2 regions of the Xanthomonas hyacinthi genome follow, and region 1 is predicted to be linked to the other one. Evidence: predicted binding sites of a transcription regulator. Region 1 holds the regulator's gene; the other holds the start of a gene.
What was found. The regulator FliA, encoded in region 1, starts transcription of late flagellar genes. The targets are predictions, from matches to a motif close to TAAAGTTTNNCNNNCNNNGGCCGATAA.
Positions count from the first base shown of each region.

Region 2: FZ025_RS21200 (STAS domain-containing protein) is a predicted target of FliA. The motif match lies at 10,021-10,047, and genes of this name have one in related genera.

Region 1 covers NZ_CP043476.1:4,337,852-4,353,215, reverse strand. The annotation lists gene flhB (flagellar biosynthesis protein FlhB) at 1-360, shown strand, start outside; gene flhA (flagellar biosynthesis protein FlhA) at 357-2,441, shown strand; gene flhF (flagellar biosynthesis GTPase FlhF) at 2,612-4,264, shown strand; gene FZ025_RS19085 (MinD/ParA family ATP-binding protein) at 4,251-5,135, shown strand; gene FZ025_RS19080 (RNA polymerase sigma factor FliA) at 5,132-5,881, shown strand; gene cheY (chemotaxis response regulator CheY) at 5,900-6,292, shown strand; gene FZ025_RS19070 (protein phosphatase CheZ) at 6,292-6,900, shown strand; gene FZ025_RS19065 (chemotaxis protein CheA) at 6,905-8,635, shown strand; gene FZ025_RS19060 (flagellar motor protein) at 8,805-9,545, shown strand; gene motD (flagellar motor protein MotD) at 9,556-10,560, shown strand; gene FZ025_RS19050 (ParA family protein) at 10,560-11,342, shown strand; gene FZ025_RS19045 (chemotaxis protein CheW) at 11,339-12,481, shown strand; gene FZ025_RS19040 (STAS domain-containing protein) at 12,778-13,086, shown strand; gene FZ025_RS19035 (response regulator) at 13,083-13,448, shown strand; gene FZ025_RS19030 (chemotaxis protein CheA) at 13,482-15,364, shown strand, end outside.
Region 2 covers NZ_CP043476.1:4,828,641-4,844,004, forward strand. The annotation lists gene gltX (glutamate--tRNA ligase) at 1-628, opposite strand, end outside; partial or broken gene FZ025_RS21165 (DUF3616 domain-containing protein) at 815-1,068, opposite strand; gene FZ025_RS21170 (carbon-nitrogen hydrolase family protein) at 1,053-1,937, opposite strand; gene FZ025_RS21175 (GNAT family N-acetyltransferase) at 1,934-2,539, opposite strand; gene FZ025_RS21180 (C1 family peptidase) at 2,978-3,802, shown strand; gene FZ025_RS21185 (23S rRNA (adenine(2030)-N(6))-methyltransferase RlmJ) at 4,083-4,991, shown strand; gene FZ025_RS21190 (GNAT family N-acetyltransferase) at 5,392-5,934, shown strand; gene mfd (transcription-repair coupling factor) at 6,037-9,741, shown strand; gene FZ025_RS21200 (STAS domain-containing protein) at 10,137-10,457, shown strand; gene FZ025_RS21205 (chemotaxis protein CheA) at 10,471-12,531, shown strand; gene FZ025_RS21210 (methyl-accepting chemotaxis protein) at 12,736-14,727, shown strand; gene FZ025_RS21215 (chemotaxis protein CheW) at 14,737-15,270, shown strand; gene FZ025_RS21220 (EAL domain-containing response regulator) at 15,331-15,364, shown strand, end outside.

The sequences.
Region 1 (15,364 bases):
ATGGAGGCGGTGCCCAGCGCCGACGTGGTGGTGGTCAACCCCACCCACTACGCGGTGGCGCTGAAATACGAGAGCGGGCGCATGCGCGCCCCGACCGTGGTCGCCAAGGGCGTGGACGAACTGGCCTTCCGCATCCGCGAGCTCGGCGAACAGCACCGCGTCGCAGTGGTGTCTGCGCCACCGTTGGCACGCGCCTTGTATCGGGAAGGGCAACTCGGCAAGGAGATTCCCGTGAGACTGTATTCGGCGGTGGCCCAGATCCTCTCCTACGTGTACCAGCTGCGCGCCTGGCGCAGCGGGCCGCTGCCGCCGCTGCCGCCGCTGGAGGTCGATGAATTCGCCCCGGGGAGCACGCCATGAGCCAGCCCGCCGCGCAAATGAACACGCGCAAGATGATGGACATGATCAAGCACGGCCTCGGCGCGCCGGTGATCGTGGTGGCGATGCTGGCGATGGTGGTGGTGCCGCTGGCCGCGCCGGTGCTGGATGCCCTGTTCACCTTCAACATCGCGATCTCGCTGATGGTGTTGCTGGCGGTGGTCTACGTGAAGCGGCCGCTGGAGTTCAGCATCTTCCCGATCGTGCTGCTGATGACCACGATGCTGCGCCTGGCGCTGAACGTGGCCTCCACCCGCGTGATCCTGATCAACGGCCAGGACGGCCACGGCGCCGCCGGCAAGGTGATCGAGGCGTTCGGCGAGTTCGTGATCGGCGGCAACTACGCTGTCGGCATCGTGGTGTTCGCGATCCTGACCATCATCAACTTCGTGGTCATCACCAAGGGCGCCGGACGCGTGTCGGAAGTGACCGCGCGCTTCATCCTCGACGCCATGCCCGGCAAGCAGATGGCGATCGACGCCGACCTCAACGCCGGCCTGCTGACCCGCGAGGAAGCCAAGGCCCGGCGCGAGGAGGTTCGCGAGGAAGCCGACTTCTACGGCTCGATGGACGGCGCCAGCAAGTTCATCCGCGGCGACGCCATCGCCGGCATCCTGATCCTGTTCATCAACCTCATCGGCGGCATGGCGGTCGGCGTGCTGCAGCACGGCATGCCGGTCGGCCAGGCCGCGTCCACCTATACGCTGCTGTCGATCGGCGACGGCCTGGTCGCGCAGTTGCCGGCGCTGCTGGTGTCCTCGGCGGTGGCGATGCTGGTCACCCGCGCCTCGCGCTCGCAGGACATGGGCGCCTCGATGATGGGCCAGGTGTTCGGCCAGCACAAAGCGCTGGCGGTGGCCGCGGCGATCCTGGGCCTGGTCGGCCTGGTCCCGGGCATGCCCAACGTCGCTTTCTTGACGCTGGCGCTGATCCTGGGCCTGCTGGCCTGGAAGATGTGGAAGCGCAGCCTGCTGTTGGAAGAGGCCAAGCCGGATCCGGCGCAGCAGGCCGCCGCCGCCGGCGCGCAGGCCAATGCCGAGCTGGGCTGGGACGAACTGCGCCCGATCGACCCGCTGGGCCTGGAGGTCGGCTACCGGCTGATCCCGCTGGTGGACAAGGCCCAGGGCGGCGAACTGATGGCGCGGATCAAGGGCGTGCGCCGCAAGCTGACCCAGGACATCGGTTTCCTGGTGCCGCCGGTGCACATCCGCGACAACCTGGAACTGCCGGCCAACGCCTACCGCCTGCTGGTGCACGGGGTACCGGTGGCCACCGCCGACATCCATCCCGACCGCGAGCTGGCGCTGGACCCGGGCGGCGCGCTGGGCAAGATCGACGGCATTGCCGGCAAGGACCCCGCGTTCGGCCTGGACGCGATCTGGATCCAGCCGCACCAGCGCGCCCAGGCCGAGACCATGGGCTACACCGTGGTCGATCCGGCCACGGTGATCGCCACCCACCTGTCGCACCTGATCCGCGAGCACGCCCCGGAACTGCTCGGCCACGAGGAAGTGCAGCAGCTGCTGGCCACGCTGGCCAAGAGCGCGCCGAAGCTGGTCGAGGACCTCACCCCCAAGGCGCTGCCGCTGTCGGTGGTGGTGCGCGTGCTGCAGAACCTGCTGATCGAGAAGATCCCGGTGCGGCAGCTGCGCAAGATCGTCGAGGCGCTGGTCGAGCACGCCCCGCAGAGTCAGGAACCCGGCGTGTTGACCGCCGCGGTGCGCAATGCGCTGGGCCGCTTCATCGTCCAGGAAATCGCCGGGATGTCCGCCGAATTGCCGGTGTTCACCCTGGCCCCGCAATTGGAACGTGTCTTGCAGGACTCTACCCAGGGCAACGGTGCCGCGCTGGAACCCGGTCTGGCCGAGCGACTGCACCAGAGCCTGGCCGAATGCGTCAGCAAGCAGGAAGCGCGCAACGAACCGGCGGTGGTGCTGGTCCCGGCGCAAGTCCGCGCCGCGCTGGCCAGGCTGGTCCGCCACAGCGTCCCCTCGCTGTCGGTGCTGTCCTACAGCGAGGTTCCGGAAGACAAGCGGCTGAAGCTGGTCGGGACGATCAGCTGAGGTGACGGGAATCGGGAACAGGGAATGGGGAATCGCAACATCGCCCCTGCAGCGGAGAGAGCAATGAGCAAGATCGCCACAACCAAGACACGACATCGCAGCCCGCCAGGCAACGGCGCAAGCATCGCATCCATTCCCCATTCCCGATTCACTATTCCCGGCGTTCACCCATGAAGATCAAACGCTTCGTAGCCCCCGACATGCGCACCGCGTTCCGCATGGTGCGCGACGAGCACGGCCCGGATGCGGTGATCCTGTCCAACCGGCGCACCGACGAGGGCATCGAGATCGTCGCCGCCAGCAACTACGACGAAGCCCTGGTGCAGCAGGCGCTGGACGCGGTGCGTCCGGAAGAAGCGGCGCCGCGGCGGCCGGTGTCGGCCGCCAATCCGGCGCCGCGCGCGGCCAAGGCCGGCGCCATGGGCAACCCGGCGATGGCGATGATGGCCGCGATCAGCCAGCGCCGCTCCCCGGCCGCGGCCATGGCGACCACCGCGAGCATGGCGCAGGCCGCGCCGGTGCGGGCGCTGACCCAGCCCGCCGCGATCGCCGCCTCGGCGATGCCCGCCGGCACCGCGCCCGCGCCGACCCGTCCGCCCGCCGCGCCGCAGGCCCCTGCCCCGGCTCCCGCCGCCGCCGCCCCCTTCGCCGAATTCCGCATTCCCGAGGACGTGTTCCGCAACGCGCCGCTCAGCGTGCCGCTGCCCAGTCCGTTCGCCGCTCCGGCCGCCGCGGCCAGTGCCGCCGCGAGCGCCTCCGCCGTGCCGACCTGGCTCCAGGACATCGCCGCGGTGTCGTTGACCCCGGCCGCCGCGCCCAGCGCGCCCAGCGCCGAGCCGGTCGCCGCTGCCGCCAGCGCCGGGATCCCGGCGCTGCCGACCCCGGCACCGCTGGCGAGCTTCCCGGCCACGCAGAACGACGAACAATTGACTCAGCTGCGCGACGAACTGGCGCTGATGCGGCAGATGATCGAGCGCGAGATGAACCGGCTCACCGACGAACGCCTGCGCGGCTCGCCGGTGCGCGCGCAGGCGCTGGAGCTGATGGACGACTACGGCTTCGACAGCGGCCTCACCCGCGACGTGGTCATGCAGATCCCCGCCGACCTGGAGCTGCACCGCGGCCGCGGGCTGATGCTGGGGCTGCTGTCCAAACACCTGCCGATCGCCCCGCTGGACCCGATCGAGGAAGGCGGCGTGATCGCCCTGATCGGCCCCACCGGCGCCGGCAAGACCACCACCATCGCCAAGCTGGCCTCGCGCTTCCTGCAACGCCACGCCGCCCGCGACGTGGCCCTGGTCACCACCGACACCATCCGCGTCGGCGGCCGCGAACAGCTGCACAGCTACGGCCGCCAGCTCGGCATCGCCGTGCACGAGGCTGACAGCGACGCCGCCCTGCAGCAGCTGCTGGAGCGCCTGCGCGACTACAAGCTGGTGCTGATCGACACCGCCGGCATGGGCCAGCGCGACCGCGCCCTGGCCGCGCAGCTGCACTGGCTGCGCGCCTCGCGAGTGGTCCGGTCCTTGCTAGTACTCCCTGCCAACGCGCATTTCTCCGACCTGGACGAGGTGGTGCGCCGGTTCGCCGGCGCCGATCCGCAGGGGGTGATCTTGACCAAGCTGGATGAAACCGGGCGGTTTGGCAGTGCCCTGTCGGTGGTCGCGGACCACCGGCTTCCCCTCACCTGGGTGACCGATGGTCAGCGCGTGCCGGACGACCTGCACCGCGCCAACGCCGCCAGCCTGGTATTGCGCCTTGAAGATTTGCGGCGCGCTGCCGATAAGCCCTGTACTCCGGAGCAGAACCATGCCGTCGCGTGATTACGCCAATCTGACCAATGCCTTCCCCCTGTCGGCAACGCGCAGCGAACCGCTGGGCCCGGTGCGCACGATCGCCGTGACCGGCGGCAAGGGCGGCGTGGGCAAGACCAACATCTCGGTCAACCTGTCGATGGCGCTGGCCGACATGGGCAAGCGCACCCTGCTGCTGGACGCCGACCTGGGCCTGGCCAATGTCGACGTGCTGCTCGGGCTGACCCCCAAGTTCACCCTGGCCGACCTGGTCGCCGGGCGCTGCACCCTGGAAGAGGTGCTGATCGACATGCCCAACGGGCTGATGGTGGTGCCCGCCGCCTCCGGCCGCCGGCACATGGCCGAGCTGCCGGCGGCGCAGCACGTCGGCCTGGTCAACGTGTTCTCCGAGCTGCAGCGCGAGCTGGACATCATGGTCATCGACACCGCCGCCGGCATCACCGACAGCGTGCTGACCTTCTGCCAGGCCGCGCAGGACGCGGTGGTGGTGGTCTGCGACGAGCCGGCCTCGATCACCGACGCCTACGCGCTGATCAAGGTGCTGTCGCGCGAACGCGGCGTGGACCGGGTGCAGATCGTGGCCAACATGGTCCGCGACCTCAACGAAGGCCGCCTGCTGTACGACAAGCTGAGCCGGGTGTGCGAGAAGTTCCTCGGCGACGTGTCGCTGAACTACCTGGGCTGCGTGCCGCAGGACGACTGGCTGCGCCTGGCGGTGCAGCGCCAGCAGCCGGTGGTCAAGGCCTACCCGTCCAGCCCGTCGGCGCAGGCGATCGCCGAGATCGCCCGCCGCACCTCGCGCTGGCAGGCGCCGACGGTGCCGCGCGGCAACGTCGAGTTCTTCGTCGAACGGATCATCCAGCGGGGGGTCGCCGCATGAACGCCGCCGCCCACTACCGCGCCGTGCAGCGCAACAGTTCCAACGACTACATCGCCCAGCATGCGGACCTGGTGCGGCGCATCGCCCACCACCTGGCGGCGCGGCTGCCGGCCAGCGTCGAGATCGACGACCTGATCCAGGCCGGCATGATCGGCTTGATCGAGGCCTCGCGCAGCTACGACGCCGACCAGGGCGCCTCGTTCGAGACCTACGCCTCGATCCGCATCCGCGGCTCGATGATCGACGAGATCCGCCGCGGCGACTGGGTGCCGCGCTCGGTGCACCGCCGCGCCCGCGACGCCGCCGCGGCGATCCGCAAGATCGAGCAGCGCACCGGCCGCGCCGCCGCCGCCAACGAAGTGGCCGCGGCGATGGACATGCCGCTTCCCGAATACCTGCGCTTGATGGAAGATGCCGCGCGCGGCCAGGTGCTGAGCCTGGAGTCGCGGGTCGAGGACCACGGCGAGCTGGACACCATCGCCAAGGGCGGGCCCAATCCGCAGCAGATGCTGGAGCGCAGCGAGTTCGGCCGCGAACTGGGCAAGGCGATCGCACAGCTGCCCGAGCGCGAGCAGCTGGTGCTGTCGCTGTACTACGAACAGGAATTGAACCTGAAGGAAATCGGCGCGGTGCTCGGTGTCAGCGAGTCGCGCGTCTGCCAGATCCACGGCCAGGCCACGGTACGCTTGCGCGGGCGCTTGAAAGCGTTCGAAGCGGCCGACGCCGGCCTGGAAGACGAAGAATAAGACCCAAGGGAGTTAGCGGTGAACAAGAACATGCGGATTTTGATCGTGGACGATTTCTCGACGATGCGGCGCATCGTCAAGAATCTGCTCGGCGATCTGGGCTTCACCAACACTGCAGAGGCCGAAGACGGCAACAGTGCGCTGGCCGCGCTGCGCTCGGCACCGTTCGAGTTCGTGGTCACCGACTGGAACATGCCCGGCATGACCGGCATCGACCTGCTGCGCAACATCCGCGCCGACGACAAGCTCAAGCACCTGCCGGTGCTGATGGTGACCGCCGAGGCCAAGCGCGAGCAGATCATCGAGGCGGCCCAGGCCGGCGTGAACGGCTACATCATCAAGCCGTTCACCGCGCAGACGCTGCAGGAGAAGCTGGGCAAGATCTTCGAACGCATGGGAGCGACCGCCTGATGCAAGCCAGCGCCGAACGCAGCGCCCTGATCGAACGCCTGCAAGGTGCGCTGGACGCACTGGAAAAAGGCGACGAAGCCGCCTGGCGCAAGGAAATCGACACGCTCGCTGCCTGGCGCACGCGGCCGATGATGCAGGGCCTGAGCCGGCTGGCGCGCGACCTGGGCCAGGCGCTCGGCGAACTGCCTACCGTCCCCACCGAAGCCGGCGAGCTGGACGATGCCTGCTCGCGCCTGGACCACGTGGTGGCGATGACCGAACAGGCCAGCCACCGCACCCTGGACCTGGCCGAGGAATGCCGCGCGCTGGCCGAACAGCTGCGTGCCGGCGGGCTGACCGGCGACCAGGGCGAGATCCTCGACAAGATCCGCCACAACCTCACCGAGATGGCCCTGGCGCAGAGCTTCCAGGACCTGACCGGGCAGATCATCCGCCGCGTCGCCGGGATCGTGCGCCGCGTGCACGAAGGCTTCGGCGCGCTCGGCCTGCCGCCGAAGGAGGAAAAGAAGCCCGACGGCAGCCTGGCCGGCCCGGCGCTGGCCGGACTGGACCGCCACGGCGTGTCGCAGAACGACGCCGACGACCTGCTGTCCGGACTGGGGTTGTAGTCTGATGAGCGCCGTCCCCGACGACATCGCTGCCGACTTCATCATCGAGGCCCAGGAAATCCTGGACCGGCTCGGCGAGCAATTGGTGTCGCTGGAGCAGGCGCCCGAGGACAGCGACCAGCTCAACGCGGTATTCCGCGGCTTCCACACGCTCAAGGGCGGCGCCGGGTTCCTGGCGATCAACGCCATGGTCGAACTGTGCCACGCCGCCGAGGACACCCTGGGCCAGGCCCGCGCCGGCCAGGCCACGCTGCAGGCGCGGCACTTCGACGCCGCGCAGCAGTCGCTGGACTACCTGCAGTCGATGCTCGACGCGTTCGGCAGCGGCAGCGAACCGCCGCGCGCGCCGCCGCAGCTGATCGCGCAGTTCGCGACCAGCGGCGAGGAAACAGCGGTGGTGCCGGGACTCGGAAAGAGCACGGCGCCTGCAGCGTCCCAATCCGCTGATCCCGAGATGATCAGCGACGACGAATTCGAAGCACTGCTGGACAACCTGCACGGCGCTGCCCCGCCCAGCGCCAAGCCGCAGCTTTCCCCAGTCCCGATCCCGGCCGCGCCGAAGGCCGCGGCGGCGCCCACCAAGGCCGCCGAACCCGAACACACCGTGCGCGTGGACACCAAGCGCCTGGACGCGATCGTCAATCTGATCGGTGAACTGGTGCTGTCGCGCAACCGGCTCAAGACCCTGCGCGTGCGCCTGCGCGACGAAGAACTGGACCGCGCGGTCAGCAGCCTGGACATCGCCACCGCGCGCCTGCAATCGGCGGTGATGCGCACCCGCATGCAGCCGGTCGGCAAGGTGTTCTCGCGCTTCCCGAAAGTGGCGCGCGACGTCGCCCGCTCCTTGAACAAGGAAGTGGAGCTGGAACTGATCGGCGCCGACACCGAACTGGACCGCAACCTGGTCGAGGCGCTGGCCGATCCACTGGTGCACCTGGTGCGCAACGCGATCGACCACGGCGTCGAAGCGCCGGCGCTGCGCGAGGCGTCGGGCAAGCCGCGCAGCGGCCATGTGCGCCTGTCGGCGCAGCAGGAAGGCGACTACGTCAGCATCGAGGTGCAGGACGACGGCGCCGGCATCGACCCGGAGCGGCTGCGCGCCAAGGCGCGCGAGAAGGGCCTGATCGATCCGGAAGCCGCCGCGCGCCTGACCACCGAGGAATGCCTGCACCTGGTGTTCCTGCCCGGCTTCTCGACCAAGTCCGAAGTCACCGACATCTCCGGCCGCGGCGTCGGCATGGACGTGGTGCAGTCGCGCATCCGCGAACTCAGCGGGCAGATCCAGATCCAGTCCGAACTGGGCCGCGGCAGCCGCTTCCTGATCCGCGTGCCGCTGACCCTGGCGATCCTGCCGACCCTGCTGGTGCAGGCCGGCGACACCGTTTATGCGCTGCCGCTGGCGCGCGTGGTCGAGGTGCTGCATGCGCCGCGCCGCTCGCTGGGCTGGTTCGACGGCCGCGCCGTGCTCGACCGGCAATCGCACACCTTGCCGCTGGTGGACCTGCGCCAGTGGTTGAACATCGAGGCGCCGCAGCTGCCGCTGCTGACCGTGGTGGTGGTGCAGGCCGGCGAATCGCGCATGGGCCTGGTCGTGGACCAGGTCCGCGGCCGCGAGGAAGTGGTGATCAAGCCGCTGCCGCGTGCGCTGCGCGGCCTGCCCGGCTACGCCGGCGCGACCCTGATCGGCGACGGCCGGCTGGCGCTGATCCTGGATGTGGATGGGTTGAAGAGCTGATAGAGCCGGGATTGGGGATTGGGGATTGGGGATTCGGGATTGGGGAGATGCCGCGCACTCGCCGATCCGCAGCTCGCAGCCGACGGCTGGCCGCCTCGAATCCCCAATCCCGAATCTCCAATCCCGGCCGCCCCATCAAGTCCCTCCCCTCGCGGCCGATAGTTCCTGCATGGACAAACTCAGTCTCATTGGCTTGCTGCTGGCGATCGCCTCGCTGGTCGGCGGCAGCATCCTCAAGGGCGCCGGCGTTTCGGCGCTGTGGTCGCCGGCCGCGTTCGTGATCGTGATCGTTGGCACCATCGCCGCGATCCTGGTGCATACCCCGCCGGCGGTGTTCAAGCGCGCGTTCCAGATCGCCAAGTGGATCCTGCGTCCGCCGGCCAGCGATCGCCAGGCCCTGCTGCTGCAGATCATGGAGTGGAGCAACATCGCCCGCCGCCAGGGCCTGCTCGGCCTGGAGAACCAGGTGCAGCAGCAGAACGACCCGTTCGTGCGCAAGGGCCTGCAGATGCTGGTCGACGGGGTGGAGCCGGAATCGATCCGGCACATGCTGGAGATCGACCTGGACGGCCAGGAACACTGCGACCTGGCCGCGGCCAAGGTGTTCGAAGGCATGGGCATCTATGCGCCGACGCTGGGCATCATCGGCGCGGTGCTGGGGCTGATCGCGGTGATGAAGAACCTCGCCGACCCGAGCAAGCTCGGCCACGGCATCGCCGCCGCGTTCACCGCCACCATCTACGGCATCGCCTCGGCCAACCTGCTGTTCCTGCCGATGGCCAGCAAGCTCAAGAGCGTGATCAAGCACAGCAGCGGCGAGCGCGAAATGATCATCGAGGGGCTCATCGCCATCGCCCAGGGCGAGAACCCGCGCAACATCGAATCGAAGCTGGCCGGCTTCTTGCATTGACCCCACGACCATGGCCCGCAAGCGTCAGCACGAAGATCACGTCAACCATGAGGCATGGGCCATCCCCTATGCCGATCTGATGACGTTGCTGCTCGCCTTCTTCGTGGTGATGTACGCGCTGTCCACGGTCAACGAGGCCAAGTACCGGGTCATGGCCGACGCGATGAGCACCGCTTTCGGCGGCGCGCCGCGGACGATGAGCCCGGTGCAGGTCGGCGAACGCCTGATGCAGGGCCAGGGCGGCGCGCGTCCGACCCCGATCAAGTCCAGCCCGGCGCTGTCCCTGCCCGACCCGAACCGGCTGCCCTCGGCCTCGCCGCTGCGCGCGCCCGGCGCGCTGCGCGACGAGGAGCAGCTGCGCCGCGCGCAGCGCCAGCTCGACGGCATCGCCGACCGGCTCGGCGCCGCGCTGGCGCCGCTGATCCAGAAGCAGCTGATCACCGTGCGCCATGCCGGGCTGTGGATCGAAGTGGAGATCAACAGCGACATCCTGTTCGGCTCCGGCTCCGCGTCGCTGGACCAGAGCGCCCGCTCCACCCTGGCGCAGCTGGCGCAGGTGCTGGTGCCGGTGCCCAACGGCGTGCGCGTGGAGGGCTATACCGACAACAGCCCGATCGCCACCGTGCAGTTCCCGTCCAACTGGGAGCTGTCGGCGGCGCGCGCGGCCAGCGTGGTGCATCTGTTCGCCGACCAGGGCCTGCAGCCGTCGCGGCTGTCGATGATCGGCTACGGCGAGTTCCGCCCGCGTGCCGACAACGGCAGCCAGGCCGGCCGCAACGCCAACCGCCGCGTGGTGCTGGTGATCCTGGCCGATGCCGGCGGCGCCGATCGCGCTGGCGCCGATCGCGGCCGCGACGCGGCGCCCGTCGCCGCGGCCGGCACCCCGTCGCCGCAAGACCGATTGACCGATACCGCCGGCGCAGCGCCGGCGAGCCCGCTACATTTCGCCGCGGCGGCTGCCGGCAATGCCGGCCAGCCCCGCGCGGTACCTGCCGCCATTGAAGGAGTGAACTGATGCGCATCTGGGCGATTGCCAACCAGAAGGGTGGCGTGGGCAAGACCACGACCACGCTGGCGCTGGGCCGTGGCTTGGCCATGCTCGGCCACCGCGTGCTGATGCTGGATCTCGATCCGCACGCCTCGTTGACCCGTGCCTTCGAGGTGCCGCAGGATCCGCCGCCGAGCGGCGTGCTCGACCTGTTCGCCACGCCGCCGGGCGACCTGACCGCGCTGGCCCGCGACAGCGCCATCGAGCGCCTGAGCTATGTCTGCGGGCAGACCGCGCTGGCCACGCTGGAGCGGCGCAGCGCCAACCAGCCCGGGCTGGGCCTGGCCCTGCAGCAGGCCATGGCGCGTCACGCCGGCCAGCACGACTACATCCTGCTCGACTGCCCGCCGACCCTGGGCCTGCTGATGATCAACGCGCTGGCCGCGGCCGATCGGGTGATCATCCCGACCCAGGCCGAGCCGCTGGCGCTGCACGGCCTGGCCAGCATGGTCCGTACCGTGGACATGGTCGAGCGCTCGCGCCGCCGTCCGCTGCCCACCTCGATCCTGCCGACCCTGTACGACAAGCGCACCCGCGCCGGCAACGACACCCTGCGGCAGATGCAGGACAGCTACGGCGAGCGGGTCTGGGAAGACGCGATCCCGGTCGATACCAAGATCTGCAACGTCAAGGCGTTGACCGTCGCCGGCGTCCCCGGCGACTACCCCGGCCGCGGCCTGGCCGCCTACCGGCGCGCGCTGGAATGGCTGATCGCCAGCGATGCCACGCCGCTGGAGCAGGCCGCATGAACGCCCCCGGGGTCATCGACGACTATCTGGAAGGCCTGCTGCACGAGGCGATCGCCGAGGAGCGGGACGCCGAACGCCAGGCGACGCGCGCGGCGGCCAGCGCCGCAGCGGCGCCGGAACCGGCGCGCGCCGTCGCCGCGCCCGCCCCGGCCGGCCCCACCGCGGCAGAGATCGCCGCCGCGGTGCTGGCCGAAGCCGATTCCGACCCGGCCCTGGCCGGGATCATGTCGCAGCAGGCCCCGGCGCCCAAGCCGGCCGGCCCGACCCCGCAAGAGATCGCCGCCGCGGTGCTGGCCGAAGCCGATTCCGATCCGGCCCTGGCCGGGATCATGTCGCAGCAGGCCCTGGCGCCCAAGCCGGCCGGCCCGACTCCGCAAGAGATCGCCGCCGCGGTGCTGGCCGAAGCCGATTCCGACCCGGCCCTGGCCGGGATCATGTCGCAGCAGGCCCCATCCGATGCCGAGCGCCAGGCCGATCTGGAGGTGGTCGCGGCGATGGAGATGCAGCGCGCCGCCGCGCCGCCGCGCGACCTGGCCGCCGAAGACGATGCGGCGGCAGCACGTGCGACCAAGCGTCCGCCGATGGCGGTGCCGCCGGAACGCCGCGTCGAGGCCGAGCGCACGCAGGCCGCGGGCGCGCGGCTACCGCCCAACCTGCAGGCGTTCATGGCCCCGAGCGTGCCCCACGAAGCCTCCCCGCACCAGCGCCGCGCGCCGGACCGCAGCACCCGCTGGCTGCGCCTGCGCTGCGGCGAACAGGCCTATGCGCTGGAACTGCTGAAGGTGCAGGAAGTGGTGCTGCCGGTGCCGTTGCTGGCGCTGCGCGGCACCCCGACGGCGATGCTGGGGATCATGAACCTGCGTGGCCAGGTGGTGCCGGTGATCGACCTGGGCATCCACCTGGGCGCCGCACCGATCGAGATGGACATGCTGACCCGGGTGGTGGTGCTGGAAGAGAACGGCGAGACCCTGGGCCTGCGCGTGTCCGCGGTCGAGGACGTGGCCAGCCTCACCGACCAGCAGATCGAGCCGCCGGACAACGCCCGCATCTGCCGCATCTCCAATCACCTGTTCCGCGGCGTGGCGCGGCTGGGGCCGCAGCCGATGATCCTGCTCGACGCCGAGCAGCTGCTGCACTGAGGCCATGCGGAGGGTCCCGCTGCGCCTGAACGCTTGCGGGTCGAGCAGCAAGAAGCAAAGCAGGCTCGTTGAGGTAAGCGAGCGTGCCACGCAGCAGTCTTCCGCGCGCCCGGCCAAGCCTGGCGCGTCCCTGTCGCGGCAACGACCGGCCCCGGCCCGGCGCCGCGCCGCGCCAGCGGCGATGCCCGGCATCACCGCCCGGCAACTGCCAACCCTGCCGCACTTTCCCGATGCGCCGCTAAAGCTTCCCGCGCATTGGCCGTTATCTGCCCTAGAACCATTCGTGCGGAGCAATGATGAGCACAGTCACCCTGGGCGAGGATCTCGGCATCGAGACCAGTGCCGACCTGAAACAACGGCTGACCCCGTTGCTGGCGTCGGACGACGAGCTGCAGCTGGACGCCGGCGAGGTCCGCCGCATCCATACCGCCTCCGTGCAGGTGCTGTGCGCATTCGTCGATGCACGTCGCCAGGACGGCAAACGCACGGTGTTCGCGGCCTGCAACGACACGTTCCGCGATGCGGCACGCCTGCTGGGGGTCAGCGCATCGCTGGGCCTTCCTGCACCCCCTGACAACCTGAAATCTGTGGAGAACGCGGCATGAGCGCACGTATCTTGGTGGTGGACGATTCGGCGTCGATGCGCCAGATGGTCTCCTTTGCCCTGACCTCGGCCGGGTTCGCGGTGGAGGAAGCCGAAGACGGCCAGGTCGCGCTCGGCCGCGCCCAGGGCCAGCGCTTCAACGCGGTGGTCACCGACGTCAACATGCCGAACATGGACGGCATCTCGCTGATCCGCGCGCTGCGCCAGCTGCCGGACTACAAGTTCACGCCGATGCTGATGCTGACCACCGAGTCGGCGGCGGACAAGAAGTCCGAAGGCAAGGCGGCCGGCGCCACCGGCTGGCTGGTCAAGCCGTTCAACCCGGAACAGCTGATCGCCACCGTCCAGAAAGTCCTGGGCTGATTCCCTCTCCACCCTTCTCCGGATTCCCCGCCCATGAGCATGGACCTGCAACGTTTCCACGCCACCTTCTTCGAGGAAAGCCGTGAAGGGCTGGACGCGATGGAAGCCGGATTGCTGTCGCTGGAAGAAGGCAACCGCGACCCCGAAACGATCAACTCGGTGTTCCGCGCCGCGCACTCGATCAAGGGCGGCGCCGCCACCTTCGGCTTCGAGGCGATGGCCGGCCTGACCCACGTGCTGGAGACGCTGCTCGACGAGCTGCGCTCGGGCAAGCGCGAGGTGGAAGCACACGCGATCGACGCGATCCTCGGCTCGGTGGACGTGCTGCGCGCGCTGCTGCGCGAAGCCGAGCACGGCACCCCGGCCGATCCGGTCGCGGTCGAGGCCGTGCACGAGCGCCTGCAGCAGGCGCTCAACGGCACTGCCGCCGCCGCGCCCGCCGCGACCCCGGCCGCCAACCAGCCGGCCGAACCGGAAGCCTGGCAGATCGGCTTCACCCCGGCGCCGTCGCTGTTCATGAGCGGCAACGACCCGCTGCGCATCATCCGCGAACTCGAACACCTCGGCCCGCTGCAGGTCGCCTGCCGCACCGCGCGCCTGCCCGGCTTCAACGACCTCGACCCGCTCGAGGCCTATCTGGCCTGGGACCTGGGCCTGGTCGGCAAGATCCCGCGCAGCGCGATCGAAGACACCTTCGCCTGGGTGATCGACGATTGCGAACTGGACATCCGCGCGGTGCCGCCGCCGAGCCTGGCCAGCGCGCCCGCCCCCACCCTGGCGCAGCCGCCGACCAGCGCCACCGCCGCGCCGGCCGCCGCCGTGGCCGCCAATGCGCCGGCCGGCAACGCCGCCGCCGCGCACGAAGCGGAAAGCTCGATCCGGGTCAGCGTCGACAAGGTCGATGCGCTGATCAACCTGGTCGGCGAACTGGTCATCACCCAGGCCATGCTCAAGCAGGTCTCCGGCGACCTCGACCCGGCCCACGCCGAACGCCTGTTCGCCGGCCTGGACCTGCTCGAACGCAATACCCGCGACCTGCAGGAAGCGGTGATCGGCGTGCGCATGCTGCCGGTGGACGCGGTATTCCGCCGCTTCCCGCGCCTGGTCCGCGACCTGTCCAGCCGCCTCGGCAAGCAGGTGCGGCTGCGCACCATCGGCGAAGGCACCGAGCTGGACAAGGGCCTGATCGAGAAGATCGCCGATCCGCTGGTGCACCTGGTGCGCAATTCGATCGACCACGGCCTGGAAATGCCGGAAGCGCGCCGCGCCGCCGGCAAGGACGAGACCGGCACCATCACCCTGGCCGCCTCGCACCAGGGCGGGCACATCGTCATCGAAGTCAGCGACGACGGCGCCGGCCTCAACCGCGAGCGGATCCTGGCCAAGGCCGCCGAGCGCGGCCTGAGCGTGGCGGACAACCCGACCGATGCGCAGGTGTGGGACCTGATCTTCGCCCCCGGCTTCTCCACCGCCGACGCGGTCACCGACCTGTCCGGGCGCGGCGTGGGCATGGACGTGGTCCGCCGCAACATCCAGGGCCTGGGCGGCGAAGTGCAGCTGGAAAGCAATGCCGGCCGCGGCACGCGCGTGCTGATCCGGCTGCCGCTGACCCTGGCGATCCTGGACGGCATGACCGTGTCGGTCGCCAGCGAGACCCTGATCCTGCCGCTGGCCTACGTGCTCGAAGCGCTGCAGCCGCAGCCCGACGACATCCGCAGCATGGCCGGCGAAGGCCGCGTGCTGCGGGTCCGCGGCGAATACCTGCCGATCCTGTCGCTCAGCGATTGCTACGGCTACGGCCGCACCGAGCGCAGCGAGCCGCTGGTGGTGGTGGTCGAGGCCGACGGCCAGAAGATCGCGCTGGAAGTGGACGAACTGGTCGGCCAGCAGCAGGTGGTGGTCAAGAACATCGAGAA
Region 2 (15,364 bases), 490 kb from region 1:
GGCGCGGGGTGTTGTTGATGTGGTCGTCGCCGCGGATGACCTCGCTGATGCCCATGTCCCAGTCGTCCACCACCACCGCGAAGTTGTAGGTGGGGTAGCCGTCGGGGCGGAAGATCACCATGTCGTCGAGCTCGCTGTTGGCGATCTCGATGCGGCCCTTGATCAGGTCGTCGAACACCACGCTGCCGCCGACCGGGTTCTTGAAGCGGATCACCCGGTTCGGGTCGTCGCGGTAGGCCAGGTTCTGCTCGCGCGCGGCGCCGTTGTAGCGCGGCTTTTCCTGCTTGGCCATGGCCGCCTCGCGCATCGCGTCGAGCTCCTCGCGGGTCTCGTAGGCGTAGTAGGCCTTGCCGGCGGCGAGCAGCTGCTCGGCCACGTCCTGGTAGCGGGCGATGCGTTGGGTCTGGTAGACCGGGCCTTCGTCGTAGTCCAGGCCGAGCCAGTCCATCGCCTCCAGAATGGCGTCGATCGCCGCCTGGGTGCTGCGCTCGCGGTCGGTGTCCTCGATGCGCAGCACGAACGCGCCGCCGCGGTGGCGCGCCTCCAGCCAGCAGTACAGCGCGGTACGCGCGCCGCCGATGTGCAGGTAACCGGTGGGACTGGGGGCGAAACGGGTGCGGCAGGCCATGGAACGCTCGGAGCAAACGGGAATCGGGCGATTTTACCCCGCCCTGCCGTGCGTTGCCCGGAGGCGGCGCGGTGCCGGGGGCGGGCGGTTTCCAATGTGGGCGACTTCAGTCGCGACGGGCGTTACCGGGAACGCCCCGTCGCGACTGAAGTCGCACAAAAGAGCATGGATGCCCGTGATCTGCACCTAGCGCAGCAGGTCGCCATGGACGATGCACTCGCCATCGCTGCGCGCCGGCCCCGGCGCGTCGTACAGCACCAGCCAGCTCGGCACACCGCCGGCGGCAGCTTGCACAGCGCTTCGGCGCGGTCGCTGTCCTCGCCATGCGGCAGCACCAGCGATTTGACCAGCTCGCGCCGGAAGCGCACCGGTGCGCGATTGGCAGCCAGCGCCGCGCGCGTGCGGCGCCAGGCGTGCGGCCGCCCTAATCGAAGCCGGCCAGCTCCGCGCGCACGATGGCCGGGGCCAGCTGGCCGCGCCAGTCGCGGTCGTTGGCGACCTGGGCACGGGCGCGGCTGGCCTCGAACGCGGCGAAGTCCAGCTCGGCGACCGCCCAGACCTGCTCGCCCTGGGTCTGCGCGACGATGCCATCGGCCGGGAAACCGGCGTCCATCGGCGCGTAGATCGCCGCCTCGCCGGTGTTCACGTCCAGCGCCGGGCTCCATTCGGCCAGCCCGGCGGTCACCGACTGGGCGACGAAGATGCGGTTCTCCAGCGCGCGCGCCAGGCAGCCGATGCGCACGCGGCTGGCGCCGGCCTCGGTGTCGGTGCAGCTGGGCACCACCAGCAGGCGCGCGCCGGCCTCGTACTGGGCGCGCACCGGCAGCGGGAATTCGCTGTCGTAGCAGACCGCCACGCCGGCGCGCACGCCGTCGGCGGCGAATACCTTCAGCGCGTCGCCGCCGTCGATCAGGCCGCTGGCCTTCTCGAAACCGGTCAGTTGCAGCTTGTCCTGCCAGCCATGGCCGCCGTCGGGCGCGAACCAGTAGGCGCGGTTGCGATAGCGCCCTTCCCCGCTGGCCAGCAGGAAACTGCCGGCGAGCAGATGCAGGCGATGCCGCTGCGCCAGCTGCGCGAACAGCGCCAGATACGGCGGGTGCAGCGCCTGGAGCGCCGCCAGCGAGGCGGGCAGGTCTTCGGCCACGGCCGGAGCGAAGCTCGCGGCCAGTTCCAGCGACAGGTATTCGGGCAGCACCGCCAGCTGCGCGCCGGCCTGCGCGGCCTGGCCGATCAAGGCCGCCTGCTTGTCGGCGAAGGCGGCGAAATCGGCCGGCGCGCCGATCGGGTACTTGGCCACGGCGATCTTCATGCGGCAGGCTCCAGCGGACGGGTCCAGAAACTCAGGGTATGCAGGATCTCGCCGAGGTCGATCTCGTCCCACGCCAGTTGCATGCGCAACGACGGCTGGCGGACGTAGCCGCGCTTGTGCCAGAACGCGTCGTTGCCGCGGTAGCCGGGCGGGCGCCGCGGATCGTCGGGGGCGCGGTCCACCGCGCAGAACGCGGTCAGGGCGAAGCGGCCGAGCGCGCGCGCATGCGCCTGGCGATGATCGAAGAAGGCGTGGCCGACGCCGCGGCCGCGATAGGCCGGCAACAGCACCGATTCGCCGAAATAGAACACGTCCGCTACCGCGATGGCGCTGCCGGCGAAGGCCGCGCCGAACGCCTCGGCATCGTCGCCGAGCGGCAGCCCGGTGGAGGCGCCGACCACGCGCTCGCCGTCGCGCGCCAGCACGAACACGCTGTCGGGCGAGGCGGCGTAGGCGGACAGGTAGTCGCGCTCGTAGTCCAGGTCGCCGGCGTATAGATACGGCCAGTCGCGGAACACGGCGATGCGCAGCCGCGCGACATCGTCCAGGAACGGGGCGATCTGCGCGCCGCGCAGGCGCTGGATGGGAAGCGGAGCGTCCATCCGTGAACTCTACCGCAGGCGTTTCCGTGCCGCTGCCGGCTTGGCGATGCCCTGCTCGGTGTGCGCCTGTCGCCGTCCCTGGCGGTGGGCGTCCCGGCCCGATCCTATTGTTCCAGGGTGCCGCGCCCGCGTGTGCGGGGTTTGAGGCGAATTTGAAGCGAAGGCGAAGTCGGCACTTCGCCGGCGGCGTAGTCGGATCTGGGATAGGCGCCCACTCGCCGCTTCCGATTCGATGTCGCGTTTTCACGCTCGCGCTATCGCCGCCGCCGCCGGCCAATGGATGCTGTGATCGGGATGCGACCTCATTCAGGCTGCATTCCACCAGCGATTTCACGCGGTTTTGCCGGCTCATCGCCAGCGCCCAGCGCGCGTCGATGCGGCGGTACGTGCCTGCAGACCGCGCGACTCCACTCCCCGGTCCACTACCAGGAAAACCCCATGTCCCTGCATCGCCCAATCGCTTCCGGCATTTTCGGTCTGCTTACCCTGTCCGCGTTTACGCTCGCTCACGCCCAGTCGTCGCATGGCATGGGCCTGAAGCCTTCTGCCACGGTGCAGGAGGTGCAGCCGCTGTTCGCCACCGATCAGGAACGTGCCGAGCCACTCCCCCAACGCTTCTCCCTGACCCGGTGGGCGATTGAAGCAGGCGACCAGAAACAGGTTTCCTCCTGCGCATCGTGGGCGACCGCGCATACGCTGTCCGGCTGGTATGCGAAGTTTCTGGGAAGCAATGTCACCAAGTTCGCGCCGATGTACCTGTACACGCAGGTCAACGGCGGAGGCGACAACGGTTCCACCATGGAAGCACCGTTGGACGTGGCGCTGGCCCAGGGCATCGCTACAGAAAAAAGTTACGTCCAGGGCAACTACGATTTCATGACCCCGCCGACCAAAGCGGAACGCGAGAGCGCCGCCAAGCACAGGCAGCCTTACGAGTATCGGGTGATCTACTCCAACTGGAACGGCAAGGGCGGCGGCCGGGCGCTGATCGAACAGATCAAGGCTGCGATCGCCAATTACACGCCGGTTGCCATCGGCTTCTACCCGCGCCAGGGCTTCCGTGACCTCAGCCCCAAAAACGCGGTGGATTACGACGACAAGAGCCCGATCATCGGAGGTCACGAAGTCATCGCCCTCGGTTACGACGAAGAGGGCCTGCTGATCGAGAACAGCTGGGGCCCTGAGTGGGGCAAAAATGGCATGGCCAAGCTCTCCTGGCGGGTGGTGAACAAGGATGTGAAACAGGCGGTGATCGCTTACTAGCCTGCGCGCTGCGGCGATCCAGCCTCGCCGCAGCGTTCTCGGACAGTCGCCGCGCGCTGCCGGCGCGCAGGACGATGGCGCCGCCGGCGGGCGAGAACGCGACCGCGTTGTCGAGCAGGTTGTGCCGCGCCCGATAGCCCTCGCTGCGTCGCTGCGCAACGCGGACAGCACCGTATCGGCGATGGCGGTTTCGTCCTCCACGACGAGGACGCAAGGGGCGGCGGGCGCGGACGTGGCGCGCAGCATAGCCGCAACCCGCGCCCGCCCGTACACTGCCGCGATGAACTATCGCCACGCCTACCACGCCGGCAACCATGCCGACGTCCTCAAGCACACCGTGCTGCTTGCGCTGATCGACGCGCTCAAGCGCAAGGACAGCCCGTTCTTCGTGCTCGACACCCACGCCGGACGCGGCCGCTACCTGTTCGCCGCCAGCGAGAGCCGCAAGACCGGCGAGGCCGCGGCCGGGGTATTGAAGCTGATGGGCCAGCCCACGTTGCCGGAAGTGCTGGAGCGCTACTTGCGCGCGGTGCAGGCCGACAACCCGGTCGGTGCGAAGGATGCCAGTCCCGCGCAAAAGCCCGCACGTCCATGTGCGGGGATTCAATTGAAGCACTACCCGGGCTCGCCGCTGCTGGTCGCGCAGGCGCTGCGCGAGCAGGACCGGCTCGCCGCCTGCGAGCTGCAGCCCGAGGAGGCGGCCGAGCTGAAGGCGCTGTTCGCCAACGACCGCCGCGTGCAGGTGCATGCCGGCGACGGCTATGCGGCGATCAAGGCATTCGTGCCGCCGAAGACCGGCGCGGCCAGGATCGGCCGCGGCCTGGTCCTGATCGATCCGCCCTACGAAGCGCAGGACGCCGAATACCCGCTGATCGCCGCGGCCCTGCGCGAGACCCTGACCCGCTGGCCGCAGGCGATGTGCGCGGTGTGGTATCCGATCAAGCAGCGCCGCAGCCTGCAGCCGTTCTTGCGCAAGGCCGCGGCGATGCCGGCCACGTCGGTGCTGCTGGCCGAGCTGCAGGTGCGCCCCGACGATTCGCCGCTGCGGCTCAACGGCAGCGGCATGCTGCTGCTCAATCCGCCATGGCGGTTCGAGCAGGCGCTGGCGAGCGCGCTGCCGGCGCTGAAGCAGTATCTGGGCGAGGCCGGCGCCTCCAGCCGCCTGGAGTGGCTGAAACGCGAGGACTGAGCGCCAGCGTCGGCACCGAGCGTCCCGCTGTCGCCAGCGAAACGCAGCGCGCGCGGATGCGCCGGATCGAACGGCCCCGTCTCGGCGCGCGACGGCTGCCGTTGCTTCAGCCACCACGCCCCGTCACCACCGGCGCTGCCAGCAACGCGACCAACAGCACGGTGCGCAAGGTGGAGAAGGCGACCGCGCAAGACGTCTTCATTGCCGGCAGCGCCTGTGGATCGGGCGCCACCGTAGCAATGGCGTTGCGCGAGCGAAGCACGCCGCACGGCGACGCCGGCGGCGAGGGCCGCGGTTGTTCCGGGACAACGGCAACCCTCCACGCGCAGCGCAGCGCAGCGTTCACGGCCGCGGCCCCGGGTAATGCGAGAATCCAGGCTTCGTCGAGGAGCATCCGGCCATGGCTACCCGCAACCGCATGCCTCCGTGGCATGAAAACTTCACCCTCCCCAGCGGCCGCGAGCTGCTGATCCGGCCGATCCGGCCGGAAGACAGCGCGCCGCTGCAAGGCGCCTTCAGCCTGCTCGGGCCGACCGAGATCCGCGAGCGTTTCCTGCATTCGGTGCAGGAACTGACCGAGGACATGGCGCAGCGGCTGACCCATCCCAATCCGAAGACGGAATTGACCCTGGTCGCGGCCGAACCGCTGCCGCCGGGCGAAGCGGTGGTCGGTGCGGTGGCGCGCGCGGCGATCACCCCCGGCACCCGCGAGGCCGAGTACGCGATCCTGGTCAGCAGCTTCGTCGCCGGCCAGGGCCTGGGCCGGCAGCTGATGCGCAAGCTCGTCAAGTGGGCGCGGCGCAAGTACCTGGACCGGCTCTACGGCGACGTGCTGGAAAGCAACCTGCCGATGCTGCAGCTGGCCGAATCGCTGGGCTTCCGGCCGATGCCGCACCCGGACACCCCGGGGCTGGTCCGCGTGGTGCTGGAACTGGGCAACTGAGTCCACACGCCTCTTCACCAGGCGCCACCCCTCGCGCCCGCCGCACTGCGCTTCTCCCGAGTCCCGAGTCCCAGGTCCCGAGCTTGCTAGACTAGTCGGTCCATGGCGCCTCTTTCCTTCCCCGTTCCGCCGCTGCCCAAATCCGGCCAGCTCCGCGCCTTCTGGCGCGCCCCTGCGTCCTCGACCGCACTGGCCTGGCATATCGCCTGCGCCGCCGCGGCGCATCGCGGGCCGCTGCTGGTGGTCGCACGCGACAACCAGAGCGCGCACCAGATCGAGGCCGACCTGCACACGCTGCTGGCCGGCGACGCGCGCCTGCCGGTGGTGCCGTTCCCGGATTGGGAAACCCTGCCCTACGACCAGTTCAGTCCGCACCCGGACATCGTCAGCCAGCGCCTGTCGGCGCTGCACCGGCTGCCGACGCTGCAGCAAGGCATCGTGGTGGTGCCGGTGCAGACGCTGCTGCAGCGCGTGGCGCCGCTGCGCTACATCGTCGGCGGCAGTTTCGACCTGCACGTGGGCCAGCGCCTGGACCTGGAGGCGGAAAAGCGCCGCCTGGAAAGCGCTGGCTACCGCAACGTGCCGCAGGTGATGGACCCGGGCGATTTCGCGGTGCGCGGCGGCCTGCTCGACGTGTACCCGATGGGCGCGGACACGCCGTTGCGGATCGAGCTGCTGGACGAGGACATCGACTCGATCCGCGCCTTCGATCCGGAATCGCAGCGCTCGCTGGACCACGTGCAGGCGGTGAAGATGCTGCCCGGCCGCGAAGTGCCGATGGACGATGCCAGCGTGGAGCGGGTACTGGCCACGCTGCGCGAGCGTTTCGACGTGGACACGCGGCGCAGCGCGCTGTACCAGGACCTGAAGGCGCGGCTGGCGCCGGCGGGCATCGAGTACTACCTGCCGCTGTTCTTCCAGGAAGCGCGCGGCGCCGGCACGCCGGCACGCGATGCCACCGCCACCTTGTTCGACTATCTGGGCGAGGCGGTGCTGCCGCTGCTCGCGCCGGGCGTGGGCGCGGCTGCCGATGCGTTCTGGGCGCAGACCCAGAACCGCTACGAGCAGCGCCGCCACGACGTGGAACGCCCGCTGCTGGCGCCCGAGGAGCTGTACCAGGCGCCGGACACGCTGCGCGAGAAGCTCAACGGGCTGCCGCGCATCGAGGTGTGGGCCGCCGACCACGCGCGCATCGGCGAAGCGCAAGCGCTGGGCGACCAGCCGCTGCCGCCGTTGCCGGTGGCGGCCAAGGACGCGGCGCCGGCGGAGGCGCTGAAGCGCTTCCTCGGCAGCTACCCGGGCCGCGTGCTGATCGCCGCCGACTCGCCGGGCCGCCGCGAAGCGCTGCTGGAAGTGCTGGCCGCAGCCGGGCTGAAGCCCGAGGTGATCCCGAATTTCGCAGCCTTCCTCCCTTCTCCCTCCGGGAGAAGGTGGCGCGAAGCGCCGGATGAGGGTACGGCGCTCGCGCCATCTTCATCGAAGAAGACTGCTGCTTCGTCCGCATCCGCCACAGCTGCGCAGAAAAAGCAGGTCGCGAGCGGTCGTACCCTCACCCCAACCCCTCTCTCCCACGGGGACTCCCTTCGGTCGCCGGGGGGAGAGGGGCTCGACTCCGATGTAGCGCCTGCACGCTTCGCCATCGCGGTAGCGCCGCTTGACGACGGCTTCGCGCTCGACGATCCACAGATCGCGGTGCTCACCGAGCGCCAGCTGTTCCCCGAGCGCGCCGGCCAGCCGCGGCGCACGCGCCGCGCCGGGCGCGAGCCGGAGGCGATCATCCGCGACCTCGGCGAGCTGACCGAAGGCGCGCCGATCGTGCACGAGGACCACGGCGTCGGCCGCTACCGCGGACTGATCGTGCTCGATGCCGGCGGCATGCCCGGCGAGTTCCTGGAGATCGAATACGCCAAGGGCGACCGCCTGTACGTGCCGGTCGCGCAACTGCACCTGATCAGCCGCTACTCCGGCGCCTCGGCCGAGACCGCGCCGCTGCATTCGCTGGGCGGCGAGCAGTGGAGCAAGGCCAAGCGCCGCGCCGCCGAGAAAGTGCGTGACGTGGCCGCCGAGCTGCTCGAGATCCAGGCGCGGCGCCGCGCCCGCGCCGGCCTGGCGCTGCAGGTGGACCGGGCCATGTACGAACCGTTCGCGGCCGGCTTCCCGTTCGAGGAAACCCCCGACCAGCTCGCCGCCATCGACGCCACCCTGCGCGACCTGGGCAGCAGCCAGCCGATGGACCGCGTGGTCTGCGGCGATGTGGGCTTCGGCAAGACCGAGGTCGCGGTGCGCGCCGCGTTCGCCGCGGCCAGCGCCGGCAAGCAGGTGGCGGTGCTGGTGCCGACCACGCTGCTGGCCGAACAGCACTACCGCAACTTCCGCGACCGCTTCGCCGACTGGCCGCTACGGGTGGAGGTGCTGTCGCGCTTCAAGAGCGCCAAGGAGATCAAGGCCGAGCTGGAGAAGGTCGCCGACGGCACCATCGACGTGATCATCGGCACCCACCGCCTGCTGCAGGCGGACGTGAAGTTCAAGGACCTGGGCCTGGTCGTGGTCGACGAGGAACAGCGCTTCGGCGTGCGCCAGAAGGAAGCGCTGAAGGCACTGCGCGCCAACGTGCACCTGCTCACGCTCACCGCCACGCCGATCCCGCGCACGCTGAACATGGCCATGGCCGGGCTGCGCGACCTGTCGATCATCGCCACCGCGCCGCCGAACCGGCTGGCGGTACAGACCTTCGTCACCGCCTGGGACAACGCGCTGCTGCGCGAGGCGTTCCAGCGCGAGCTGGCGCGCGGCGGCCAGCTGTACTTCCTGCACAACGACGTGGAAAGCATCGGCCGCATGCAGCGCGAGCTGAGCGAGCTGGTGCCCGAAGCGCGCATCGGCATCGCCCACGGGCAGATGCCCGAGCGCGAGCTGGAACGGGTGATGCTGGATTTCCAGAAGCAGCGCTTCAACGTGCTGCTGTCGACCACGATCATCGAATCGGGCATCGACATCCCCAACGCCAACACCATCGTCATCAACCGCGCCGACCGCTTCGGCCTGGCCCAGCTGCACCAGCTGCGCGGCCGCGTCGGCCGCTCGCACCACCGCGCCTACGCCTACCTGCTGGTACCGGACCGGCGCAGCATCACCGGCGATGCGCAGAAGCGGCTGGACGCGATCGCCTCGATGGACGAGCTCGGCGCCGGCTTCACCCTGGCCACCCACGATCTGGAGATCCGCGGCGCCGGCGAACTGCTCGGCGAGGACCAGAGCGGGCAGATGGCCGAGGTCGGCTTCAGCCTGTACACCGAGCTGCTGGAACGCGCGGTGCGCAGCATCCGCCAGGGCAAGCTGCCGGACCTGGACGCCGGCGAGGGCGCGCGCGGCGCCGAAGTGGAGCTGCACGTGCCGGCGCTGATCCCGGACGACTACCTGCCCGACGTGCACACCCGCCTGACCCTGTACAAGCGCATCTCCAGCGCCCGCGACAGCGAGCAGCTGCGCGAGCTGCAGGTGGAGATGATCGACCGCTTCGGCCTGCTGCCGGATGCGGTCAAGCACCTGTTCGCGATCGCCGAACTCAAGCTGCAGGCCATCACACTCGGCATCCGCAAGCTGGAACTGGGCGAGAACGGCGGGCGCATCGTGTTCGAGGCCAAGCCCGACGTCGATCCGATGACCATCATCCAGATGATCCAGAAGCAGCCCAGGCTGTATGCGATGGACGGGCCGGACAAGCTGAAGGTGAAGCTGCCGCTGCCGCAAGCGGCGGACCGCTTCAACGCCGCCCGCGGCCTGCTGGCGGCGCTGTCGCCGCGCTGACACCCAGGCCCCGAGCGACGCGCAGGACGCCTGCGCGCAGCGGCACGCCATCCCGTTGGTCACGCACTGCGGCTTGCGCGCCAGCGCGGGCTTGCCGAAAACGGCCGGTGTCCCCGGCCGTTTTCTGTTGCGGCGGCGGCGCCCGCACGGCGTTGGCACGGCGCATGCCTCTGGTTCCTGGCCAAGAGCGGCGCCGTTCGCAATTGGGATGGGTTGCCGCGCACTGGCCTGAACCGCTCATCCTGCTCAAGGATTTGCGAGACAAATGCGCCGTTCGGCCTAAATATTCCGAAAAGGCGCCGATATCTGCTTACAGCCAGTCCCAACCGGCTGGTCGGCACCCGCGCCGCGGCCCGGGATTTCGACGTACCCACCGCCCGAATCGGAGACACGCCATGCGCTCGAAATTCCCGGACTCCCCGCCCCTGCCGCTGCAACTGAGCCTGGACGGCGACATGACCATCCGCCGCGCCGGCGAACTCAAGCCGCTGCTGCTGCCGGCGCTGGAGCACCCCGGCGGCCTGCAGCTGCAGCTGCAGGCGGTCACCGAAATCGATGCCACCGGGGTGCAGCTGCTGCTCGCCACCCAGGCCGCGCTGCGTGCGCTGGGGCGGCCATTCCAGCTCGACGGCTGCAGCGCGCCGGTCAACGACGCGCTCGACCTGCTCGGCCTGCGCGACACGCTCGCGCCCGGCGCCAGCGACACCGTCCACTGAGCGGCGCCAGCTCATGAATCTCGCGCAACTGCTGCAGACCTTCATCGCCGAGAGCCACGACCTGCTCGAGGACATGGAACGCAACCTGCTGGAAGCCGAACGCGGCGAAGCCGGCCCGGACGCGGTCAACGCCATCTTCCGCGCCGCGCACACCATCAAGGGCTCCGGTGGGCTGTTCGACCTGGCGCAACTGGTGGGCTTCACCCACGTGGTGGAGAGCGTGCTCGACCTGGTGCGCGAGCACGCGGTGGCGCTGGACTCGGAGCTGATCCAGTTGATGCTGGCCTGCTGCGACCACATCCGCGCACTGGTGGAAGCGGCGGCCGGTGCCGAGGCCGACGAAGCGGTGCTCGCCGCCGACGGCGCGCCGCTGCTGGCGCGCCTGCACACCTACCTGCACCCGACCGCCGCGCCGGCCGCCGCCGCTGCCGCTGCCGCCGTCGTCGCCGACCCGGCGCAGACCGGCTACTGGCGGATCTCGCTGCAGCTGTGCAGCGATGCGCTGCGCTTCGGCAACTCGCCGCTGCACCTGATCCGCTGCCTGCGCAGCCTGGGCACGCTGGAGGCGGTGCGCACCGACCACGAACGCGTGCCGGCGCTGCCGGAACTGGACCCGGAAGCCTGCTACCTGGGCTTCGACATCCTGCTGCGCTCGAACGCGCAGCAGGCTGCGATCGAGGACATCTTCGAATTCGTGCGCGACGACTGCGACCTGCAGGTGGTCGCGGTGGACCCGCACGGCGATGCCGCCAATCTGGAACTGCCGCTGCTGGTGGCCGAGGCCGGCAGCCATGCGCACGCCGACGACTTCGCCGGCTTCGACAGCCCGGCGCCGGCCGCCGCGCCGGCACCCGCTGCGCCGGCCAAGGCCACGACCGCTCCTGCCGCTGCCGCGGCGGCGGCCGCCGCACGCGCGCAGGACGGCGGCTCGATCCGCGTCGATGCCGACAAGCTCGACCGCATGATCGACCTGGTCGGCGAGCTGATCATCGCCGTCGCCAGCACCGGCGCCAATGCCCAGCGCACCGGCGATGCGCAACTGCTCGAATCCACCTCGATCCTGGCCGGACTGGTCGAGGACGTGCGCGAAAGCGCGCTGCAGCTGCGCATGGTCAAGATCGGCGGCACCTTCAGCCGCTTCCACCGCGTGGTCCACGACGTGGCGCGCGAACTGGGCAAGGACATCGTGCTGGTGGTCAACGGCGAGGACACCGAGCTGGACAAGTCGGTGGTGGAGAAGATCGCCGATCCGCTGACCCACCTGGTGCGCAACGCGATGGACCACGGCATCGAACCGGCCGAGCTGCGCCAGGCGCGCGGCAAGCCGGTGCGCGGCACGGTGCGGCTGAATGCGTTCCACGATTCGGGCAGCGTGGTCATCCAGATCAGCGACGACGGTGGCGGCCTGAACCGCGAGCGGATCCTGGCCAAGGCGCTGGAACGCGGGCTGATCGAGCCCGGCCGCAGCCTGTCCGATCGCGAGGTGTTCGCGCTGATCTTCGAGCCGGGCTTCTCCACCGCCGAGACGGTCACCAACCTGTCCGGGCGCGGCGTCGGCATGGACGTGGTCAAGCGCAACATCACCGCGCTGCGCGGCAGCGTGGACATCGGCAGCCAGCAGGACGTCGGCACCACCATCTCGGTGCGGCTGCCGCTGACCCTGGCGATCATCAACGGCTTCCAGGTCGGGGTCGGCAAGTCGGTGTTCGTGGTGCCGCTGGACGTGGTCGAGGAATGCGTGGAATTCGCCCCGAACTACCAGAGCGACTACATCGACCTGCGCGGCGGGGTGCTGCCGTACGTGCGCCTGCGCGCGCTGTTCGGCATCGCCGGCGCGCCGCCGGCGCGCGAGAGCATCGTGGTGATCCGCCAGGGCGCGCAGCGCTTCGGCCTGGTCGTGGACACGCTGCTGGGCGAATGGCAGACCGTGATCAAGCCGTTGGCCAAGGTGTTCGCCGGGGTCAAGGGCATCAGCGGCTCGAGCATCCTCGGCAGCGGCGGCGTCGCCCTGATCCTGGACGTGCCCTCGCTGTTGTCGCAAGTCGAACCCACGACCGATTCGCTGGCGGCCTGACCCCGCTCGGCGACCGCATCGCTCCCAGACGCCAACCAGGAACCAACCGCCGCCATGTCCCAGCGCACATCGTCGACCACGCCGGCAGCGGCGGCACGGATCGTCCGGGCCATGTTCGACACGGTCTGAGCCAACGCCACTCCACCCGGCACCGGTCGCCAGACGCCGGGTGCCCGCCACTCAACCACGCACAGGTACGCCGGCATGTCCAACTCTCTCTCGCTCTCTTCCAAGCTATGGATCGGCTCCGCCGTCGCCGTGCTGCTGCCACTGGCGGCCAGCGCAACCGGCTTCGCGCTGGCGCTGCCGTCGGGCCAGGTGCTGGCGCTGGCGATCGCCGCGGCGGCGGTCGGTACCGCGGTGCTCGGCTACGCGGCCTTCGCCACCGCCCGCTCGCTGCGGATCGCCACCACCACCCTGACCCGCTTCGCCCACGGCAATTTCGAGGTGGTGCTGCCCACGCTACGCAACGACCAGGCCTGCGAGGTCCTGCTGGCGCTGCGCCAGGTGCAGACCGGCGTGCGCCAGGTCGGCGACGAGATCCAGCGCATGTCGCGCGAGCACGATGCCGGCGATATCGATGCGGTCATCGACGGCCAGCGCCTCGAAGGCGATTTCCGCAGCATGGCCGAGGGCATCAACCGCATGGTCAGCGGCCATATCGCGGTCAAGAAGAAGGCCATGGCCTGCATCGCCGAGTTCGGCCGCGGCAACTTCCAGGCGCCGCTGGACAGCTTCCCCGGCAAGAAGGCGTTCATCAACGACACCATCGAACAGGTGCGTCGCAACCTGCTCGGGCTGATCGCGCAGATGAACCACATGTCCGCCGAACACGACGCCGGCGACATCGACGTGACCATCGACAGCCAGCGCTTCGAAGGCGATTTCCGCAGCATGGCCGAGGGCATCAACCGCATGGTCAGCGGCCATATCGCGGTCAAGAAGAAGGCCATGGCCTGCATCGCCGAATTCGGCCGCGGCAACTTCGATGCGCCGCTGGACAGCTTCCCGGGCAAGAAGGCGTTCATCAACGACACCATCGAGCAGGTGCGCGCCAATCTGCGCGCGCTGATCCGCGACACCAACCTGCTGGCCACCGCCGCCGGCGCCGGGCGCCTGGACGTGCGCGCCGACGCCGGCCTGCACCACGGCGATTTCCGCCGCATCGTCGACGGCATCAACCAGACCCTGGACGCGGTGATCGGTCCGCTCGACGAAGCGCGCCAGGTGCTCAAGGCGATCGAGGACGGCGACCTGACCCGCACCGCCGGCGTCGCCTGCCAGGGCCAGCTGAAGGAACTGTGCGACAGCATCAACGCCACCGTCGCGCGCCTGGCGCAGGTGGTGGGCGAGGTCAACGTCAATGCCGAGGCGCTGGCCAGCGCCTCGGAAGAAGTCAGCGCCACCGCGCAGTCGCTGAGCCAGGCGGCCAGCGAACAAGCCGCGGGCGTGGAGGAAACCAGCGCCTCGCTGGAGCAGATGACCGCCTCCATCGCGCAGAACACCGAGAACGCCAAGATCACCGACGGCATGGCCGGCAAGGCCGCGCGCGAAGCGATCGAGGGCGGCGCAGCGGTGCGCTCCACGGTCGCGGCGATGAAGCAGATCGCGCACAAGATCGGCATCATCGACGACATCGCCTACCAGACCAATCTGCTCGCGCTGAACGCGGCGATCGAGGCCGCGCGCGCCGGCGAACACGGCAAGGGCTTCGCGGTGGTCGCCGCGGAAGTGCGCAAGCTGGCCGAGCGCAGCCAGATCGCCGCGCAGGAGATCGGCGACGTCGCCAGCTCCAGCGTGGAACTGGCCGAGAACGCCGGCAAGCTGCTCGACCAGATGGTGCCCTCGATCAAACGCACCTCCGACCTGGTGCAGGAGATCACCGCCGCCTCCGAGGAACAGACCTCCGGCGTCGGCCAGATCAATGCCGCGGTCGGCCAGCTCAACCAGACCACCCAGCAGGCCGCGTCCAACTCCGAGGAACTGGCCGCCACCGCCGAGGAAATGAGCGGCCAGGCCGAGCAGCTGCAGCAGCTGATGAGCTTCTTCCGCACCAACCAGGCGGCGACGGCGCGGCGCCCGGTCGCGGTGCCGCGCGCCGGCAGGAAGGCGGCGCCCGCGCGGGCACGCAGCTACGGCGAGGCCGGACTGGCGCTGGTGGCGGCGCCGGACGAACTCCACTTCGACAGCTTCTGAGGACAGGCCATGACCGCTCACCCATCGACCGCACCGTTCGGCGCCGCCGATCTCGCCCCCGACCAGTTCCTGACCTTCCTGCTCGGCAAGGAGATGTTCGGCGTCGGCATCCTCGGCATCAAGGAAATCATCGAGTACCGCACGCCGACCGACGTGCCGATGATGCCGCCGGCGCTGCGCGGGGTGATCAATCTGCGCGGCGCGGTGGTACCGGTGGTGGACCTGCAGCAGCGCTTCGGCCGCGCCGCCAGCGACATCACCAAGCGCACCTGCATCGTCATCGTCGAAGTCGCCAACGGCAGCGAGCGCCAGGTGCTGGGGCTGCTGGTGGACGCGGTCAGCGAAGTGCTGGAGATCGCCGCCGCCGACATCGCCCCGGCCCCGGCCTTCGGCGCCGGCATCCGCCGCGACTTCATCCACGGCATGGGCAAGGTCGGCGAGCGCTTCGTGATCCTGCTCGATGCCGATGCAGCGCTGTCCACCCAGGAGTTCGTCGCCATGGCCGGCATCGCGTCGGGGGTCGAGAAAGGCATGGCCGCCTGAGTTCCCCGCACGGCGTGGCGCATCGCGCCGCGCCCGCCCTTGTCCACCGACGGAATCCGCATGCCGCTCGTCCACGAAATCGCCACGCTCCGCC